DNA from 4 places in the Nonomuraea coxensis DSM 45129 genome. Region 3 is predicted to be linked to each of the others. Evidence: riboswitches for the same ligand, from Rfam matches in the RefSeq annotation. Region 3 holds a riboswitch; each other region holds the start of a gene.
What was found. Region 3 has a riboswitch for cyclic di-AMP ahead of Nocox_RS14770 (C40 family peptidase). Riboswitches for the same ligand answer to the same signal wherever they lie in the genome.
Positions count from the first base shown of each region.

Region 1 (3,186 bases), 3.5 Mb from region 3:
TGACTCGACGGGCTGACCTGGATTGACGCGATTGACAGGATTCGGGCCGTGCCCGAAGCGGGGGTCGCGGAGCATGGCGCCGCACAGTTCGTGACCGGTCAGGACGAACAGCCCGGCGGGCGTACGGAAGATCGGCCCGCGCTCGCGCAGTGCGTGGTAACGCGCATAGGGATCATCCAGAAAACCGGGATCCGCGGGATCAAAACCCAGAACGTCCGCCGGACCCGAGGGGGAGGGAGGGCCGCCCCCGGGCTGATCAACGACATCGGTCATCGCGCGTCCAGCATCCGGTCGGCATATGGCGAGTACGTCACATATGGGCGATCATGTCAATAGCGCTCGTCAAGGGCGGGGTTTATCACGCTTGACGACCTTTCGGAGATGCGTTTACCTTCTGCGAGACGAGCGGCTTTGGCGCGTTGTGAGGTCCACATTCTGCTGTTGGGGGGGAGGGCTCCCGATGGAAGTGCTCACTGAAGGCGTTGAGCTGAGCCACGCGGATCTGGCTTTACTCGGCGAGCTGGCCAAGGGCGTCACGGTGGACCGGGTGGGGAGACGTCTGGACATCAGCGGGCGCACCGTACGCCGGAGACTGCGCGGCATCTGTGATCGCATCGGCGTCGCGACGGCCATCGAGGCCGTCGCCTGGGCGGCGCGCCGCCAGCTCATCTGATCTGACGACACGCCTGTGCCCGGCGGGGTGGCCGGTCGGCTCAGCCGGCTCAGTCGGCTCAGTCAGCTCAGCCGGCTCAGTCGGCGATGCGCACCGCGCCCGCGAAGGGCCGGTTGCCGAGCGCGGCCACCCGTACGACGTCGCCGGTGCGCGGGGCGTGCACCATCATGCCGCCGCCGATGTAGATGCCGACGTGATGCAGGTCGCTGTAGAAGAAGACCAGGTCGCCGGGGCGCATCTCCTCGCGTGAGATGTGCCGGCCCGCGGTCCACTGGTCGCCGGTGTAGTGCGGCAGGGAGATGCCGACGCGCTGGAAGGCGGCCATGACCAGGCCGGAGCAGTCGTAGGAGTTGGGGCCTTCCGCGCCCCACACGTACGGCTTGAGCTGCTGCGTGAGCGCCCACCTGGCGGCCGCCGCGGCCTTGCCGGTGCCGGGGATCGGCAGGTTGACCCGTACAGCGCGGGTGCCGGGCCGCCCGGCCTCGCCGAGGGCGCGGCGGAAGAGGCTGCTCTCGGTCCTCGTGATCAGTGAGGTGATCTTGTCGCGCTTGGCGTCGAGGTCGGCGACGATCTCGCGCAGCTCCTCCATGCGGGCCTTGGCGCCGGCCTCGGCGCGGGTGGCCGCGTCCATGGCCTTGAGGAGCTGGTTGACCTCCTCGCTCTGCTGCGTCTCCAGCGCGTGCGTGGTCGCCGCCCGGTCGAGGAACTCCTCCGGGTCGTCGGACTGCATGAAAGCGAGGGAACGGTTGAGCCCGCCGGTGATGTAGGCGTTCTGGGCGAGCATGACGGCCTTGGCGCGCTTGGCGGCGAGATCGGCCTGGCTGTCGGCCAGGGTCCTCTGCGCGGCGTCCGAAGCCTTCTTGGCGGTTTTGTACTTCTCCCGCTGGCCGTTGTACTGCTCCGTGAGCGTCTCGATCTCGACGTGCAGCTTCTCGACCTTGTCCGACAGCTCCTTGAGCGACGGCTTGGGCTCAGCGGACGCCGGGGCGATGGGGGCCACCAGTAACGCGCCGGCCAGCAGGGCCGCCGCTCCGAGGCGGAACGGCCGCCGGAACCGTTCTCGATGGCGGGCGTCCCCGCCCGCCGTCCTCTCGTCCCCACGCGTGCGCGTGCGCTTCACCAACCAGCTCCCTTCCTCGACGCCTACCGGGTTAGCTGACGGGTTCGGGCCGGAGGAGCCCTACCGAACGATTCGGATTCACCCCAGTGATGGCGTGCGGCGGGCGCCATCGGCGGGTCCCCGGCTTCCCTTGCGGGAATTGGGCGTGGCTCCCGCGCGACACGCGGGGAACGTCGTCGCTGGACACTAATGCACTCCCGGTTCCTGCTCAACCAGAACTGCTTGATCTGTTGAGGTTTCACAACTGAAGGGTCACAAGGTGATCTCGTGATCAAGCGTACAGAAGAGACTTTATGTCCTCTTTGCCCTTGGTTCTGCCTGGCGTCGGCGGACGCCGGACCTGGGCCTGGAGACGACCGCGGCGGGCCCCGCAGCGGGGCCGCTTGAGGGAGTTAGGTCCGAGCCGTAATGACATCTGTACTCTGGAGAGCCATGGAGCAGGTGGCCGAGTTGACAGTGCCCGAGACCGCGGTGGTGGTCCGGCGTGCCCGCACGCCCGACGTCCGCGGGATCAGGCGCCTGGTCGACACCTACGCGGGCGCGGGTCCCCGGCTCCTGGAGAAGACCACGGTGACGCTGTACGAGGACGTACAGGAGTTCTGGGTGGCCGACCTCGGCGGCCGGGTCGCCGGATGCGGCGCCCTGCACGTCCTGTGGGAGGATCTCGCCGAGGTCCGCACGGTCGCCGTCGATCCGGAGTGCCGGGGCATGGGAATCGGCCACCGGATCGTGGAGGCGCTCATCCAGCAGGCCAAGGATCTGGGTCTGCGGCGGGTATTCTGTCTCACTTTTGAGATCGAATTCTTCGCCAGGCACGGGTTCCGGCCCATCCAGGGGACACCGGTCTCACCCGAGGTCTACGCCGAACTCCTGGCCTCGTACGACGAGGGTGTGGCCGAGTTTCTCGACCTGGAGCACGTCAAGCCGAACACCCTGGGCAACACCCGCATGCTGCTCCATCTGACATCGGGTGACGCGGACCTTGACCAATTGGAAAGGTGATTGTTGATACCTATGTCGATACGTTGGGCAGCACAGGCATGTGCCCTGACACGTGCCACATGCGCACGCGAAGCGAGGTGACACGGTGAGCACCGGACAGCCGCCGTATCCACAGGACGAATCCGGCGAGAACTCCGCGCCCGGCAATCCCCCCTACGGCCAGCAGCACCAGGGCCGCCACCCCGGCGAGCCCGACCCCGACGCCACCGTGGTCGGCTACCGCGCGGACGACGCCTTCGGCCAGCCCCCCTACAACCAGCAGCAGCAGGGCTACGGCCAGCAGCAGCCCCAGTACGGTCAGCAGCAGCAGTCCCAGCCCGACTACGGCCAGCAGGGCTACGGCCAGCAGCCCCAGTACGGCCAGCAGCAGCAGGGCTACGGCCAGCAGCCG
Region 1 is NZ_CP068985.1:8,758,479-8,761,664, reverse strand. Features, by position in the region: gene Nocox_RS41065 (LuxR C-terminal-related transcriptional regulator) at 461-673, shown strand; gene Nocox_RS43865 (C40 family peptidase) at 750-1,793, opposite strand; cyclic di-AMP (ydaO/yuaA leader) riboswitch at 1,799-1,949, opposite strand; gene Nocox_RS41055 (amino-acid N-acetyltransferase) at 2,226-2,795, shown strand; gene Nocox_RS41050 (RDD family protein) at 2,881-3,186, shown strand, end outside.
Region 1: another riboswitch for cyclic di-AMP. It lies ahead of Nocox_RS43865 (C40 family peptidase); the one in region 3 lies ahead of Nocox_RS14770 (C40 family peptidase).

Region 2 (3,186 bases), 4.2 Mb from region 3:
CAGAGCGCGCGCGGCAGGTCGTGCCCCATCCCCGGGTACGTCACCAGGCGAGCCCCCGGGACGGCCGCCGCGGTGGCCTCGCCGCCCGCCAGGGGGACGAGCTGGTCGGCCTCGCCGTGCAGCACCAGGGTGGGCACGGTCAGCCGGCCGAGCGCCTCGACCCGGCTGCCGGACGCCATGATGGCGGCGAGCTGCCGGCCGGTGCCCGCCGGGTCGAAGCAGCGGTCGTAGGCCAGTCCCGCGAGGGTGGTGATGCGCTCGTGGTCCAGCTCGTAGCCGGGCGAGCCGATCATTGTCCAGGTGCGTACGGCCTGCTCCAGCACGCCGTCGCGGTCGGCGGCCGGCCGGGCCATGAGGATCGCGGCGGCCTCCGCCGTCGGCGGCGCGATCTCAGGGCCGGGGGTGGACATGATCGAGGTGAGGGTCAGCACGCGCTCCGGACGGCGGATGGCCAGCGTCTGGGCGATCATGCCGCCCATCGAGGCGCCCACCACGTGGGCCCGCGGCCAGCCGAGGGCGTCCATGAGGCCGGCGGTGTCCTCGGCCATGTCGTCCAGCAGGTACGGCGGAGCCGTGCCCGCGCCGGGCACCCCCGCCCCACCGACGTGCGTGGACAGCCCCGCGTCGCGGTTGTCGAACCGGACCACGTGGTGTCCCTGCTCGGCCAGGAGCTCACAGAGCCCTTCGTCCCAGTGGATGAGCTGGGCGCCGAGGCCCATGATGAGGAGCAGCGGGCGGCCTCCGGGGTCGCCGAAGCTCTCGTAGGCGATGTCGATGCCGTTGGCGGTTACGCGGGTCGTCACCGGACCAGAATCTCATTCTGGTCCGGTGACGTAAAGCGTTCTGAGCGGATGCCGGCGCCGGCTCAGGCGCCGCGCTTGAGCAGGCGCCGGAGGCGGTTACCGCCCAGCACCACGGCCCCGCCTCCCAGGGCCAGGGCGGCCCAGAGCAGGGCGCCGCCCACGCCGGTGCCCGCCTGCGCGGACTCGCCCTGGCGGACGGTCCCGGCCTGGCCGGCCGCGAGCTGGACGGCCGCGCCACCGGCGGAACCGCCGGCCACGCCCTGCGCCGGCGTCTCTGACTGGCCCGCCTTCTCCTGCACGGCCTTCGCCGCGCTCTGCGTGCCGGTCTTCGTCCTGACCTTCGCCGGCTGCGCGGTCCCGGTCGTCGCCGGCTTCTCCTCGGCCAGGACCTTCGGGGGCTCGGCCGGGTTGTTGTCACGCCGCGACCAGGCGCCGGTGGAGAAGGGGACCGGGTGGTTCTTCTTGCCGACCCCGGGGCCCCACTTGGTGATGACGTAGTCGACCTTGATGTGGCCCTGGCCGCCGATGCCGTCCACGCCCAGCGTGGCGGAGTTGAACCGGCCGCCGGTCAGCTCGGCGAAGGTCTTGGCGTCCAGGTCGAGCATGATGCCCCGGTTGGAGGGCACGCCTGGGCCGCGGTCGCCCACGAAGAAGGGCATCTTCTTGCCCTTGTACATCACGTAGCCCTCGGTCAGCAGGGGCCAGCTCGGGCTGGCGGCCAGCCCTTTCTGCATCGGCTTGCCGCTGGCCGGCAGGCCGGTGTCCCCGGCCCTGCCGGAGCCGTCGTCCCAGAAGTAGGAGGCGGTGGTCGAGCCTTTGAGCAGGATCTTCTCGTCGGTGTCAGCGTGGGCGGGGGCGGAGACGGCGGTGAGCGCGCCGAACGAGCAGGCGGCGAGCACGGCGCAGGAGCGCAGGCCGAAATAAGCAGACATGGAGCAGTGAGGTCCTTTGCGAGGGACAGGGACACGCGCTCAGGGGAGAAGGGCGCAGCCAGGGGAGAACACCTGACGGGGGAGGCTGCGCGGAGCGCGGAGGAGCCTGGACGAAGAGCCGCTCAGCGGGCGGCCGGCACTACGCTGTCGGGAATCTCGGCCGGTGGGGATCCGGTGTCCGGGGGTGTGACGCGGTACGACATGCGGGGGTCCTCTCCATCACGCCTACCGGGTTAGCTGACGGGTTCGGACGAGGAGATGCCCTACCGGCGTGCTGCCGGATTCACCCCAACGGACTGGGTCCCCGGTTCCCGAGAGGTTCGGGATTCGGCTGGTTGAATGGGCCACACTTAACCACGCACACAGGGACGAAAGCAAACGAATCGTCACGAATCGGACAAAAGATCTACCTGGCCGCCGGGCAAAGAAAAGGGAGGGCGCGGAATAACCGCGCCCTCCCTGGGCTACCGGACCTGCCGGACCTGCTGACTCAGCCGCCGCTCTTGCGCCTGAAGGATCGCTTGTTCGCGGCCGGGCCGTGCGTACCGTGGATCTTCGACGGATCGCCGCCCCTGCCACCCGCGCCGCCGGCCGCGTGCTGGCCACGCTTGCGCTCAAGCGCCTCGCGGAACTTGCGCTTCATCTCGTCCTCGGGAGTTTCGCTGACTTCCGGCTCCGGTGATTCCGCCATTGAGGACCTCCATGGTGTTGGGACACCCCCAGCTTCGCACGGTGTCCCTTACGACGCGAAACCGGTCCGTCAGGTAAAGGGGTACCGCTCGGTTCCTGGTGTTGCGTTGGGGTACGAGCGGATACAAATCCCGACATGATGGACAAATCGCCTGGACAGGCATGAGTGTCCTCGGCCTGGACCTGGCCGTGGATCTGGGGGCCGCGCGCACGCGGATCTACGCCAAGCGCAGGGGCATCGTCCTGGACGAGCCCTCCGCCGTCGTCCGCGACGCCAGGACAGGCAAGATCGTGGAGTACGGCGCGGAGGCCGACCCCACGAGCGGCCACGAGACCTGCCGGCCCGTCAGCGCGGGCCTGCCGGGCGACGGCGAGCTGACCCGGCGGCTGGTCAGGCACTTCCTGCGCAAGGTGCACCGGCGGCCCTTCGCGGCCCGTCCGCGCCTGGTCATGGCGTTGCCGGAGGGCGCCACGTCCATCGACAAGGCGGCCCTTCGGGACGTCGCCTACGACGCCGAGGCCCGCGGGCTCATGCTCGTCCCGCACGGGCTCGCGGCGGCGCTGGGCGCGGGCGTGCAGGTACGCGACGGCACCGGGCGGATGGTCATCGACATCGGGCAGGACGTGGCCCGCGTGGCCGTCCTGTCCCACGGCGCGGTGGTGGCCGCGGCCACGGTGCCCGTCGGCGGCCGGGCCATGAACCTCGCCATCGCCCGTCTCGTCGAGCGCGAGCACGGGCTGCTGCTCGACGAGGCCGAGGC
Region 2 is NZ_CP068985.1:7,325,295-7,328,480, forward strand. Features, by position in the region: gene Nocox_RS34290 (alpha/beta fold hydrolase) at 1-803, opposite strand, end outside; gene Nocox_RS43435 (hypothetical protein) at 866-1,735, opposite strand; cyclic di-AMP (ydaO/yuaA leader) riboswitch at 1,943-2,078, opposite strand; gene Nocox_RS34300 (DUF5302 domain-containing protein) at 2,226-2,426, opposite strand; gene Nocox_RS34305 (rod shape-determining protein) at 2,588-3,186, shown strand, end outside.
Region 2: another riboswitch for cyclic di-AMP. It lies ahead of Nocox_RS43435 (hypothetical protein); the one in region 3 lies ahead of Nocox_RS14770 (C40 family peptidase).

Region 3 (3,186 bases):
GTCGCCGGTCGGGGGCCGGCCCGTCCTGGGCGTGGCGCCGTCCGTGTCCTGCCGTTCGCTCATCTGCCTCCCCCTCTTATCCGAGCTGTTCGCGCACGTACGCGCGCCACCGTGCCGTCAGCGTGGCCGTGGAGAGCCCGAGCCCGGCGAGCGCCCGGTCGGCGCCGATCACCTGGGCCTCACGGTAAAGCCGTACCAGGCTCCCCTCACCGAACCGGTCCGCGAGGAAGCGACACGCCAGCCAGGCCTCCTGGTACGCCCGCGCGAGCCGCGCCGGGTCGCTCCCGTCGGCGGCGAAGGCGGCGGAGCCGGGCAGTGCGCCGGGCAGACGTCCGGCGCGCACCTCGTCCGCCAGCTCGGCGGCGGCCGTGCGCACCGGCAGCCCCGAGTCGCGGTAGCCGACGTAGTCGGCGAAGCCCTCGTACAGCCAGACCGGGAGGCGGTCGGTGCCGGCGGCGACGTGGGTGAGCTCGTGGGCCAGGACGACGTCCCTGCCGGTGGGGTTGAGGCGGGCGAAGACCTCGGGGACGACGATCACCCGGTCGCCGTCGGCCAGCGCGGCCAGCCCGTCGATCGGGCCCGTCCCGGCCAGGCGGGCCGCCTCGGCGGCCGAGGCGGGGACGACGACGAGAGGGCGTACGGGCTCGCCGAGGACCGCCCCGACGCGGAGCGCGGCGGCGTCGGCCAGCCGCGCCAGCTCGGCGAGCGAGACGGACGAGGCGGACACAGCGGGCGGGGCCGGCGAGGCGGGCGGGGCCGGCTCGGAAGTCTGCCCGACGACCACCGATCGCGTCCCTCGGACGGTGACGGTCTCCCCCGGCCACGGACCGGGCGCCGCGCCCTGAGGCGGCGCGGGAGCGGGCGCGAGCGGCGCGCTCGCGGCCGGGACGACGGCGAGGGCGGCGAGGAGCGGCACCAGGAGCACGAGGGCCGCCGGTGCGGCTCGCCGGCGTCGGCTCACCTGCTCGGACACGATGCACGATGGTAGCCGGGCGGGACGGGTGCCCGGGTGCGGAAAGGCGACAGCCCCGCCCGATCCCGTACGGGGATCGGGGCGGGGCTGTGGTCACATACCGGGACGTACCGCGCCGACGAAGGACGATTTACGCCATCCGCTCAGCTTGTCGATGCGCACCCGTTCGCCGGTCCTGGGCGAGTGGATCATCTTGCCCTTGCCGACGTACATGCCTACGTGGCCGAGCCCGCTGAAGAACATCAGGTCGCCTGGCTTGAGCTTCTTCCAGGAGACCTTCGTCCGGGTGCGGGCGAACTGGCTGCTCGCCACGCGCGGGAGCCTGACCCCGGCCTTCTTCCAGGCGTACTGGACGAGTCCGGAGCAGTCGAACGAGCCGGGACCCGTGCCGCCGTAGCGGTAGGGGTCGCCGATCTGGTTCTTGGCCACGGCGACGGCCCGGTGGGCCTTCGCCTGCTGCCGAGCGACCTTGCGCGCCTTGGCCGACCTGGCGGTCTTGACGGCTTTGGCGGTCTTGGCCGACTTCGACGACGTCGTGATGGTCTGCACCGTGGTCGCCGAGGTGATGGCCGCGTCGCTCGTCGTCGCCGCCTGAGCCGTCGGGGCATGGAGGATGGCGCCTCCGGCCGTCACGGTCATGGTGAGCGCCACGCCACCGAGGGCAAGGCGGGACAGACGGGGGTTGTGCGGGGAGGTAGACAGGATTTCTCCTTGAGACTTCCACGAACGCCTACCGGGTTAGCTGACGGATTCGGGCCTGGAAGTAGCCCTACGGCGCTTTCGAGCAGCGCCGATTCACCCCTGATCCCCTAGGGAGTGGGATCGGTGGTTCCCCGGCTCCGTGCTCCTGGCCGCACGGATTCGGCAGGTCGCCGCCCCTGCGAGGTGTCCTCAAGGGGATGTGCGGGGGGCGACCGGCGGATGAAGATCGCGGCGACATGGCGTGTCACCGCGAGGCCAGAAGCTACGCCGACAGGTCACGGATCGGCAAAGCGGACGGCGGCTTGTCAAGATCAGACAGGGGGTCGAGTCAGGACGGAAACCCCTGCTGGAACCCCGAGCTCCGTTACCGGAATGTGACCATACTCACACTTCTCAGAACACAGCCGAGTAAGGTGTGATTTGCCGGGTTTATGGCAGTTTGAGGGGCGTCAAGGGCGGATGGCGCCGACGAGCCGCCGCCCGTACGCGGACAGCTTGACGATCTTCACGACGTCGCCCGTCTGAGGCGCGTGCACGATCTGCCCGTTGCCCGCGTAGATGCTGACGTGTCCCAGCCCCTCGCTGAAGATCAGGTCACCGGGCTGGAGCGCGTCCAGGCTCACCCGGCGGCTCGCCCCCCACGCCCACTGCTGCCACGTCGTACGCGGCAGCGAGACGCCCGCGGCCCGCCAGGACGCCTGCGTCAGGCCGGAGCAGTCCCAGCCGCCCGGGCCCGTCCCGCCGAACACGTACGGCTTGCCGACCTGCGCGTAGGCGAAGCGCAGCACCGTGGCCGCGTTCCCCGACGCCGAGCCGGTGTACTTCACGCCGGCGCTGTTGGGGTTGCCGGGGTTGTAGGCGTTCAGCTTCTCCAGCAGCTTCTTCTGCTGGGCGATGAGCCTGAGGATCTCCGCGCGTTCCTTCTGGACCCCGTCGCGTTCCTTGTCGGCCACTTCCAGGGCCTTCTCCGCCTTGTCCCGCTCCGCCTTGAGCCCGCGGTTCTCCCGGTCGAAGGCGTTCAGCTTCTCGGCCCGCTCCTTGGAGACCTGGCCGGTCAGCGCGAGGCGGGCGAGGAAGTCGTCGGGGTCGTCGGCGCCGAGGAATCCCGGCAGGGACGTGATGTCGCCGCCGAGCTGGTAGCTGTCGACGGCCATGGTGATCACCTGCGCGCGCAGGTCGGCGACGGTGGCCAGCTTGCGCTTGTAGCTGTCGTTGAGGCCGGTGTAGGTGGATTTCGCCTTCTTGTACCGCTCGGTGGCCGTGTTGTAGCGGTCGACGACCTTGTCCGCCTTGTCGTTGAGCTTCTCCAGCTTGGCCTTGGCCTGGGCGAGGGTGGGTCTGGGATCGGCGATCGCGGCCCCGGTGGGGGAAAGCACCAGTCCGAACACGATCCCCGCGGCCACCGGCACCCGGCCAAACCTCACTGCGTCGCCTCCCAGGGGGTAAACATCTGGGGCGAATAGTACAGAAGTGGCGGGTGGGGTCTCACCTCAACGGGTAAAACCCATGAT
Region 3 is NZ_CP068985.1:3,174,665-3,177,850, reverse strand. Features, by position in the region: gene Nocox_RS14780 (M48 family metallopeptidase) at 1-63, opposite strand, end outside; gene Nocox_RS14775 (gluzincin family metallopeptidase) at 77-973, opposite strand; gene Nocox_RS14770 (C40 family peptidase) at 1,067-1,624, opposite strand; cyclic di-AMP (ydaO/yuaA leader) riboswitch at 1,686-1,850, opposite strand; gene Nocox_RS14765 (C40 family peptidase) at 2,125-3,099, opposite strand.

Region 4 (3,186 bases), 1.7 Mb from region 3:
CGTCGTCGCCTTCGACTACACCGGCAAGGACGGCGCGGTCACCTCCCGCCGGGCGGAGCCCTACCGGCACGTGCACCACAACCTGCGCTGGTACCTGCTCGCGTGGGACACCGCCAAGGACGACTGGCGGGTCTTCCGCCTCGACCGCGTCACCGGCCTGCGCGTCTCCACCAGCACGTACGAGCCCCGCCCCCTGCCCGCCGGCACCGCGCTCGACTACCTGCGCCAGGGCCTCGGCAAGGACCGCGAGCGCGTCGTCCTCACCGTCGAGGCGCCCCTGGCCGACGTCGCCGACGCGTTCGCCTACCAGGACGCCGACCTGGAGGCACTGGGGGAGCGGCGGACCAGGGCCGTGCTGGCGCTCGACACCTGGCAGTGGCTGCTGCTCAGCCTCGCGTTCCTGGACGCCCCCTTCACCGTCGAGGAGCCGGCCCGTTTCCGCGCCGCGCTCCGGTCCTTCGGCGCGCGGCTGACCGGCGGGGGCGGCCCCCCGCAGCCGGGCGCGTAGAACGACAAATCGGCCACGGCGTTCCGCGAGCGGTTCAAGGCCGTGGCCGGCGTCACGCCGCAGTCCTACCGCGCCTCGTTCCGGACGCCTTCCGGACGGGCGCGCGCTGACCGGGGGTCACGCGGCCACCTTGTCCAGGAAGGCGTCCAGGTTTCGCCGGGTGCGGGCGAGCTTGTCGTCCAGGGTGAGGGACTCGTCCACGACGCCGCCGCCCGCGGCCTCCTTCCGGCCGCGCAGGTAGAGGGAGCAGGCGAGGTCGGCGTGACGGTCTCGGCGCTCGCCCGCCGCTTCGGGGTCAAGCCCGCCGCGCTGTACTCCCACGTCAGGGACGTCCAGGAGCTGCGCGTACGGGTGGCCGTCCTGGGGCTGGCCGAGCTCGCCGAGCGGGCCGCCGCCGCCCTCGCCGGCCGCGCCGGCAAGGACGCCCTGGTGGCCTTCGCCGACGCCTACCGCGGCTACGCCAAGGAACACCCCGGCAGGTACGCCGCCGCGCAGATCCAACTCGACGACGAGACCGCCCACGCCAGCGCCGCCCGCAGGCACGCCGAGATGACCCGGGCCATCCTGCGCGGCTACGACCTGCCCGAGCCCGCCCAGACCGACGCCGTGCGCATGCTGCACAGCACCTTCCACGGCTTCGTCAGCCTGGAGACGCAGGGCGGCTTCAGCCGCACCGCGCGCGAGGCGGACGTGTCCTGGGCGAGAACCCTCGACGCCCTCGACTCCGTGCTGCGCAACTGGCCGCCCGAGGAGTGAGCCCGAGGATCGAGGAGGGTCAGGCGGCGTAGTTCGGGTAGCCGTAGCCGGCGACCTGCGAGGTCGGGCGGACCCGCTCCTCGACCTTGCCATTGCCCGTGTTGCCCTCGATCGTGGAGATCGTGCCGTCGCCGTTGTCCTTGACGACGAAACCGACGTGGTCGATGGCGCTCAGGCTCTTGCTGCCGCTCCAGGAGAAGAACACGACGGCGCCGGGCCTGGCCTCGCTGCCCCAGCGGTCGTTGGCGGCGAACCACTTGGCGTGGGCGACGGTGTAGGCGTCCCAGCCGACCTGCGAGCGGGCGCCGCTCTCCTCGCCGACCCAGGAGACGAACATCGAGCACCAGGGGGCGTTCAGGTAGGCGTTCCTGTTGCCGCCGTCGCGCACGACGGTCTCGCCGGCGCGGGCCGAGTCGGCGTACCAGCGCTGGAACTTGGTGCCGCCGCCGGCGGTGTTCTCGGACGTGCCCACCTGGGCGCGGGCGAGGTCAAGGACCTGCTGGGCGGTGACGTTCACGCGCGCGTCGCGGTTGCTGACGCCCTGCTGGGCGGCGGCGGCGGCCGCGGGCCGCGCGGGAGCACTGTCGGCGGCCGCGGTCACGGCGGCGGTGGCGCCCAGGGCGGAGACGGCGAGGGCGCCGCTCAGCGCCAGCTTGGCGGCGTTCAGCTTCGGGGCACGGATGAAACGGCTGATGGCCATGAAGGGACTGCTCCTTTGCGCTTCCATGCCGCTTACCGGGTTAGCTGACGGGTTCGGGCGTGCGGAAGCTGCCCTACGGCACGCGGACGTGCCGATTCACCCCGGTGGAGAACGGGTCCCCGGTTCCGCCAGTGGCGGATTCAGCGGCCACGGGCATCGGACGCCCGCGGTGGGAGTGGGATCGAACGCGGCGCCCGCGATGCGGACGCAGGTGAGCGCGGCCCTCTGGTCACTCGCTCCAAGGCTGAGGTCTGGGCCTGCCCACGGAACTGTACAACACCCCTCTGACCTGCGTAATTCCCCGGTCACGAAATCCTCATGACGGGCGGCGAAGGTAACGTGCCGGTGTGCTCTCAGCCGCGTTCCGGTCCGAGCGCGGCGGCCACGGCCCGCCCGCATCGTGCCGATGGCGAGATGGGCCAGAGCCGGCGCATCAGCGTGACCTGCTCCTCGATCCGCCTGCCGAGCGCCTTGGGCAGGTGAGAACATCGTTCATGACCAAGCCCCTCACCCAGATGAGCGAGCGCGAGTACTTCGCCACCATCAGACGCCGCCTAGGGATGTTCGTCATCGGCGGTCGACTGGCAGGCCTGGAGGCATTCCTTGAAGGCTATGACCAGCACGCCAAGCGCCACGGCGGCCCTGGCCTGCGGGGGTGGACGGAATGGCTCATCGCCCGTCGCGGCGAGACCTGCAGTCACCACTGGTCAGGACAGGTACGCCACATCGCTCTCGCCACCTGGGACCACTGGGAGCTCTCCGCCGATCAGGAAGAACTCGTCATCGACACCCTGTTCACCCTCCTCGACGAGTACCTCGCCGAACGCGAAGCGGCTTCCACTCCCTGATCGCAATCCCAGCCGGGGGCAGGCCACATGTCAGGTGATCGGAGATTCCACCAGCTGCGACAGCGACTGGTTGGAGGCCGAGTGCACTGATCAGCGGTAGCCCGCCGATCGCGAACCGCAGGCGGCGTCGGGCTCAATCGCCTGATCGACCGCCGAGATCCGCGGACAGTGCCGCGTAGATGTACTCGCTGCCCCAGCGATCCCCGTCGAGGTCGTTCTCGACCAGGTGCGCCTCCCGGCGCATCCCGAGGCGTTCGCAGACCCGCACGGACCCGGTGTTCTCCACATCCAGCCGTGCGTAGAGCCGGTGCACGCCCAGCTTGTCGAAGGCGAGCCTGGCCAGCGCCGCGGCTGCCTCGGTCGCGTAGCCGTGC
Region 4 is NZ_CP068985.1:4,874,224-4,877,409, reverse strand. Features, by position in the region: gene Nocox_RS22945 (helix-turn-helix transcriptional regulator) at 1-508, shown strand, start outside; gene Nocox_RS22940 (FBP domain-containing protein) at 626-829, opposite strand; gene Nocox_RS22935 (TetR-like C-terminal domain-containing protein) at 770-1,264, shown strand; gene Nocox_RS22930 (CHAP domain-containing protein) at 1,284-1,964, opposite strand; cyclic di-AMP (ydaO/yuaA leader) riboswitch at 1,979-2,120, opposite strand; gene Nocox_RS22925 (hypothetical protein) at 2,459-2,812, shown strand; gene Nocox_RS22920 (GNAT family N-acetyltransferase) at 2,946-3,186, opposite strand, start outside.
Region 4: another riboswitch for cyclic di-AMP. It lies ahead of Nocox_RS22930 (CHAP domain-containing protein); the one in region 3 lies ahead of Nocox_RS14770 (C40 family peptidase).